DNA from 3 places in the Janthinobacterium sp. Bl 1 genome. Region 2 is predicted to be linked to each of the others. Evidence: predicted binding sites of a transcription regulator. Region 2 holds the regulator's gene; each other region holds the start of a gene.
What was found. Region 2 encodes HrcA, which represses chaperone genes, less so after heat shock. Its sites were predicted from a motif close to TTAGCACTCNNNNNNNNNGAGTGCTAA; they were not measured.
Positions count from the first base shown of each region.

Region 1: groES (co-chaperone GroES) is a predicted target of HrcA. The motif match lies at 1,198-1,224, and genes of this name have one in related genera.
Region 3: rpoH (RNA polymerase sigma factor RpoH) is a predicted target of HrcA. The motif match lies at 1,029-1,055, and genes of this name have one in related genera.

Region 1 is NZ_CM177086.1:5,394,541-5,396,810, forward strand. Features, by position in the region: gene AC4BCN_RS24350 (hypothetical protein) at 1-27, opposite strand, end outside; gene AC4BCN_RS24355 (hypothetical protein) at 184-930, opposite strand; gene groES (co-chaperone GroES) at 1,465-1,755, shown strand; gene groL (chaperonin GroEL) at 1,806-2,270, shown strand, end outside.
Region 2 is NZ_CM177086.1:6,134,208-6,136,477, forward strand. Features, by position in the region: gene AC4BCN_RS27655 (outer membrane protein assembly factor BamE) at 1-292, opposite strand, end outside; gene fur (ferric iron uptake transcriptional regulator) at 488-919, shown strand; gene hrcA (heat-inducible transcriptional repressor HrcA) at 968-1,984, opposite strand; gene AC4BCN_RS27670 (HAD family hydrolase) at 2,087-2,270, opposite strand, start outside.
Region 3 is NZ_CM177086.1:1,274,148-1,276,417, forward strand. Features, by position in the region: gene rpoH (RNA polymerase sigma factor RpoH) at 1-863, opposite strand, end outside; gene ftsX (permease-like cell division protein FtsX) at 1,256-2,176, opposite strand; gene AC4BCN_RS05850 (cell division ATP-binding protein FtsE) at 2,173-2,270, opposite strand, start outside.

The DNA.
Region 1 (2,270 bases), 740 kb from region 2:
GGATAATTCGTTGAATTCGGAAATCATCCCGCCACTATAGGGCGGACGCTCCATGGGCGTCAATCGAATCACGCCGCTGTCACACATATTTACATCAATGCAGGTCAGTTGCCGTGAAATACACGCTTTTTCCGGCGCTTTTCGCCAAGTGCGCGCATCTGTCAGCGCCGTGATGGCAGCGTTTTACTCGTCGACGTAATCGGGTTCGATATCGAGTCCGCCATAGCGGTTTTCACAAGAGCGGCGCGTCAGCGTCTGTTGTCCACCCTTGCCGTCAAGCACCATCGTCAAATCGCGGCAAGTACGGCCGTAGCTGCCAGGTTTGCCGTCCGTCAGCGAGGGCGTCAGGCGCACCGCCAGCGGTACCGCATTGCCCAGTCCCTTGTTGCTCCACTGGCGCGTCTTGCCATCCTCTTCATCTTTCAAAGTGCGCACGGCGGCCGTCAACAGGGCTTGCTTTTCCTTGGCATTCAGCTTGGCGATGGTGACGTCGGACAGGAAAGGCGGATACACGACGGGCGCCGGATCCTTGCCCTGCACATCCCAGCGGCCGCTGCTCTGCGAACAGGTACGGCGGCTCAAGTCCTGCGACTTGTCACCGGCCGTGACGACGAATTTCAGGTCGCGGCAGATGTGCGCCTTCAGGCTGTGTTCCGTCATGCCCGAGTTGCTGAAGTTATACGTGACTTTGACCAGCACGCCGCGGTCGCCGCCGTTGTCCCACACGTGCGCTTCCTGGTCATCGTCGTCCTTGTTCAGATCGTTGAACAGGTCGTTCAGCAGTCTTTCCTTTTCCTGCGGCGTCAAGGCGGCCACGGTGATCTCGTCGACGATGGTGGGCGTTTGCGCGGCGGCATTGCCCAGGCAGGCAAGGCCGAGAACAGTGGCGCCCAGCAGGCGCAGGGCGGGATGGGAAGTGGTCAATGGCATGGTGTGCTTTCTGCTGCAGATAAGGATGTGTGGCGATATTGATATGCAATTACAATCATCTTATCAAAGTCCATAGTAAAACTGTGTTTCCTGTACGTACAGGAACGCCGTTCGCCTGACGGGCATGCTAGAGTCGCGCCTGTTGCTGACGCCCGGGAACGAGGCTTGCGTTTGCGCAAACCCTGCGTAAATGCAGGCTGCGCAGAACGTCTAAGCTTATCTTCCCGGAGAATAAGCCCTTGAATAAGCCCCCTACCGTCCCTATAATTAGCACTCGTTAGTAGAGAGTGCTAACAAACTCTTTCGTAGCAATCCTCAGGACATGATGGTGTCTGCCGGGCAACAGCAGGGAACGCTACGCGGCGGGCGACGCCGCGATGCCACCACTGCCTAGCTGGCACGCACCCGATGACATGGGGTTTGCTTGACCGTTGCGGGCTGCTTTCAACGGCGGTCACTGAAAGCACGCCTGGCGCTGTGCCAGGCATGTATTCATTTAGCAACACCTATCCATTGAACTTTAAGGAGTTTTGTATGAATCTGCGCCCATTGAACGATCGCGTCATCGTCAAACGCCTCGACCAGGAAACCAAAACTGCGTCCGGCCTCATCATTCCTGATGCAGCTGCTGAAAAACCGGATCAAGGCGAAGTCCTTGCCGTAGGCAATGGCAAGATTCTCGACGACGGCAAAGTCCGTCCTCTGGATGTCAAAGTAGGCGACCGCGTCCTGTTCGGCAAATACGCTGGCCAAACCGTCAAAGTTGACGGCGATGAGCTGCTGGTCATGCGCGAAGAAGACATCATGGCGATCGTCGTCAAGTAATTGTTTCCACGTTGTAGACAGATACATCCCGAAACTCAGGAGAATTGAACATGGCAGCTAAAGAAGTAGTATTCGGCGACGCAGCGCGCGCCAAGATGGTCGAAGGCGTCAATATCCTCGCCAACGCAGTCAAAGTCACCTTGGGCCCGAAAGGCCGCAACGTCGTTCTGGAGCGCTCGTTCGGCGCCCCTACCGTCACCAAGGATGGTGTGTCGGTAGCGAAAGAAGTTGAACTCAAAGACAAGCTCATGAACATGGGCGCGCAAATGGTCAAGGAAGTTGCTTCCCGCACCAGCGACAACGCCGGCGACGGCACCACCACCGCAACCGTGCTGGCACAAGCCATCGTGCGCGAAGGCATGAAGTTCGTTGCCGCCGGCATGAACCCGATGGACCTGAAGCGCGGTATCGACAAGGCAGTTGCTGCCACCGTCGAAGAACTGGCGAAAATCGCCCGTCCTTGCACCACGACCAAAGAAATCGCCCAGGTTGGCGCGATCTCGGCGAACTCGGAC
Region 2 (2,270 bases):
CGGCATGGAAGATATCGGTCAGCAGCGAGGTGCCGAGGACGAAACGCACCTGGTCGCGCGTCATGCCCACTTTCAACTGGGCCAGCATCTCTTCGGAGACAAAGTTGCCTTGTTGAATGTCAGGACGGTAGGGCGAGAAAAACCACATGAATTTTTGCAGCGGCGTAATGGTGGTCGTTTGTGCGCCCTGTTCGGGGACCAGTTCCTTGCCTTCTTTTTGAGCAGCTGCCGGCTTTTCGCCAAGGATGCCACGGCTGGCGCAGCCGGACATGGCCAGCGCGACACAGACCATGCCTGCCACGACTGGTGCTCGGAATGAAATACGGTGCCAGAGAGATGGCAATACAGCCGGTGTTACGCGCATAAATGACCTCAATTTGATGAACAAAACGCCAGGAGTGGCCGGCCTGCCAAAAAATGCATATTTTGGCACTCCCCGCTAAAACGCTATATGATAAAGCACCTGACCCACATACGAGCAACAAACATGAGTAACAATCCTAGTGATCTCAAGGCAAGCGGCCTGAAAGCCACCCTGCCACGGCTGAAGATACTCGATATCTTCCAGAGTAGCCCGGTACGCCACCTGACTGCGGAAGACGTCTACAAGATTCTGCTGGCCGACAATATGGATGTCGGCTTGGCAACTGTCTACCGCGTCCTGACCCAATTCGAACAGGCAGGCTTGCTCAACCGCAACCATTTTGAAACCGGCAAGGCGATTTTCGAACTCAACGAAGGCTCCCACCACGACCACCTGGTGTGCCTCGACTGTGGCCGGGTCGAAGAATTCTTTGACGAAGAAATCGAAATCCGCCAGCAAAAAGTGGCTGAAGAGCGCGGCTTCAAGATCGCCGAACACGCGCTGGCCATCTACGGCAACTGTACCAAGACGGCTTGCCCGCACAAAACCGCCTGATTCGTTCCGGCCGTTCCCATGGAACGGCTGGCGCGTCAGGCAGTACGATCAATGTTGGCTGAGCGCGCTTGACAGCAACTTGGCCGTGATATCGACAATCGGGATGACGCGCTCGTAAGCCATGCGCGTCGGTCCGATCACTCCCAACGTTCCCACGATCTTGCCGTTGACTTCATACGGCGCCGTCACCACGCTCATTTCATCCATCGGCACCAGGTTCGATTCGCCGCCGATGAAAATCTGCACGCCCGTCGCCTTGCTCGACACGTCGAGCAGTTGCATCAAGCCCGTTTTTTGCTCGAACATGTCGAACATCTGGCGCAGCGAATGCATATTCGATGACAGATCGCTCACGCTGAGCAAGTTGCGCTCGCCGGAAATCACCATGTCGTCGCTATGGTCGGCCATCGCTTCGCTGCCCGCTTCCACGGCCGCCTGCATCAGGCTGCCCATGTCGTCGCGCAATTGGCGCAGCTCACCCTGCAGGCGCACGCGCACGGCGTCGAATGACAGGCCACCATAATTCTGGTTGATGTAGTTGGCCGATTGCACCAGTTGCGCCGGCGTATAGTCGGCCTCCGTCAGCAATAAACGGTTCTGCACGTCGCCGCCGGGGGCGACGATGACGAGCAGGATGCGTTTTTCGGACAGGCGCAGGAATTCGATTTGCTGGAACACGGATTCGCGGCGCGGGCTGAGCACGACGCCGGCAAATTGCGACAGCGACGACAGCATCTGCGCCGCGTTGGCGATGGTTTTTTGCGGCTGCGGCGTCTGCAGGCGCATGCGCGACTCCACCATGTGCTCATCCAGGTGCCGGACGGTCAGCAAGGTGTCGACAAAGATGCGGTAGCCGCGCGGCGTGGGGATGCGTCCGGCCGAGGTATGCGGACTGGACACATAACCGAGCTCTTCCAGATCGGCCATGATGTTGCGGATCGTGGCCGGCGACAGGTCGAGGCCGGAAATTTTCGACAAGGCGCGCGAACCGACCGGCAGGCCGTCGGCGATATATCGCTCGACCAGGGCTTTCAGCAGTGTTTGGGCACGTGTATCGAGTTGCATGGTGTTTTATTTAAGCAAGTATTTTGTTAGGCAAGCGGCAACGAAAGCGGCCGAACGTGCATCAACAGCGCCTATTATGCACGTTCGCCCGTCCGGCGGCGATCAATCTTCCAGTTGCCCCTGCAGCCACAGCAGCAATTCATCAAAGTTGGCGCAGATGGCGTCGGGCTGCACGCCGGCGGCCAGGTGGGCGTCGCTGCCCTTGCGGTTCATCCACACGGCACGCATGCCCGCCCCTTGCGCCCCCGTCACATCGAAATACAGGTCATCGCCGACATACACGGCT
Region 3 (2,270 bases), 1.5 Mb from region 2:
TTTTTCAGTGCCGCCACTTCGATCTGGCGGATGCGTTCGGCCGACACGCCGAACTCTTCTGCCAGTGCGTGCAGGGTAGCGCCCGAACCGTCGTCGTTGGCCAGCCAGCGCGCTTCGATGATGCGGCGCGAACGGGCGTCCAGCTTGCTCAAGGCCGTTTCCAGGCCTTCCGATTGCAGGCGCGTCACTTGTTCCGCTTCCAGCACCTTGGTCGGCTCGCTTTGCTCCGACGACAGGTAGGCGATCGGCGAAAACTTGTCGTCTTCATCGTCGGTCGGCGATTCCAGCGCGATGTCGCGGCCGCTCAAGCGCGTTTCCATCTCGATCACTTCTTCTCGCTTCACGTCGAGCAGCTTGGCCAGCGCATCGATCTGCTTCGGCGTCATCGCGTCCAGGCCTGTCTTGTGGCTGCGCAGGTTGAAGAACAGCTTGCGCTGTGCCTTCGTCGTCGCGACCTTGACCAGGCGCCAGTTTTTCAGGATGTACTCATGCATCTCGGCTTTCACCCAGTGCATGGCGTACGACACCAGGCGCACGCCCTGGTCCGGATCGAAACGTTTCACCGCTTTCATCAAGCCGATGTTGCCTTCCTGAATCAGGTCGGCATGCGGCAAGCCATAGCCCAGATAGCCGCGGGCAATCGAGACCACCAGGCGCAGGTGCGACAGCACCAGCTCTTGCGCGGCGGCCAGGTCATTTTTTTCGCGCAGGCGTTTCGCCAGCGAAATTTCTTCGTCGTGGGTCAACATGGGCAGGCGGTTCACGGCCGAAATATAGGCGTCGATATTGCCCAGATTGCCAGTGAAACCGAGGCCCAGCGCATTACTTTTGGTCGGAACCAATGCGGACGTTGCGGACATCATAGTCATGTTTTCTCCCTCGTAGTCTTGCTTTGTTCCAGTTGGCCACGTCACGCGACGTGGTCCTCTTGTCTGTTCGTTTTTGCGTATTCGGTCTTGCACTTTGCAGAGCGCGGCACCATCTTCATCTGGCGTCCATGGCGCTTCTGCCTTTGGTATGTCCCTATATTAGCACTCTCTGCGTGAGAGTGCCAATCAGCACATTTAATCGTCCTGATAGCCTAAATGCTATGATGATTTAATGCTTGATATATATCTCAGAATAGCGCTTTGACAACGTAGTTAGTCTACGGCCTTTGGCTGAAGCGAGCCTTAAGAATACTTGCTTAATATCAAGATAACAGCAGGATGGGAGACGCATGGCGGCAGCGAAGGCGCCGCCATGGAAGTGACAATCAGTTCAGGCGTGCCAGGTGGCGCTGCACGCAGAGGAAGGCGCCGATCAGGCCCAGACCGGCGCTGACGGCCAGCAGGCCAGCCATCGGCAGTGGCGCCAGCGGCACCAGCTGGAATTCGGACGCATACAGGCGGGCAAATTCGGCAATCGCGGTATTCAGCGGTTGCAAGGCCAACGCCACGGCGCCCAAGGCCAGCGCGCCGGCACACAGGCCCAGCAGGGCGCCTGTGTAATAGAAGGGGCGGTGGATGAAGGTGTCCGTCGCGCCGATCAGTTTCGAGATGCTGATTTCATCGCGCTGCTGCATCACTTGCAGGCGGATGGTATTGAAGACCACGGCGATCACGGCCACGCCCAAGGTGATGGCCAGCAGCAGCAGCACCAGGCGCAGCACGCCCAGCAGGGCCGCCAGACGCTTGACCCAGGCCGAATCGACTTGCGCCGATTCCACGCCGGGCAAGTGGCGCAGCTGTTCCGCGACGGCATCGACATCCTGCGCTTCGCTGGCGCTGCTGAAGGCGTCGAGCTTCAGCACATAGCTGTCGGGCAAGGGATTGTCGCCCAGGGTGCTCAGCACATCGGCCAGGCCATTCTTGTTTTTCAGGGTGTCGAGCGCCTGTTCGCGCGGGATGAAGACGATCTTCGCCTTTTGCTCGCCCACGATCTTGCGCATGGCGCTGGCCAGGGCCACGGCTTGCTCGCGCGGCGTGTCGATCTTCAGGAAGACGCTGATTTCCGGGTCGACCGACATCTGTTCCGACATCGGGCGCACGTTGTCGAGCATGGTCAAGCCGGCGAACGGCAGCGACAGGGCGATGGCGACGACGAGCACGTTCAACAGGAAGCCGCCTGGCGACTTGCGCAAGTGAATCAGCGCCGAGCCCAGCGCGAAGCGGTGTTGACGGAACCAGCCTCTCATGGCTGTTCTCCCTGCGCGTCGTCCTGGTTGGGGGACGGTGCAAAATCGGGATCGGGCGGGGCGAAGACGGGCGCTTGCGTGGCCTTGTCGATGG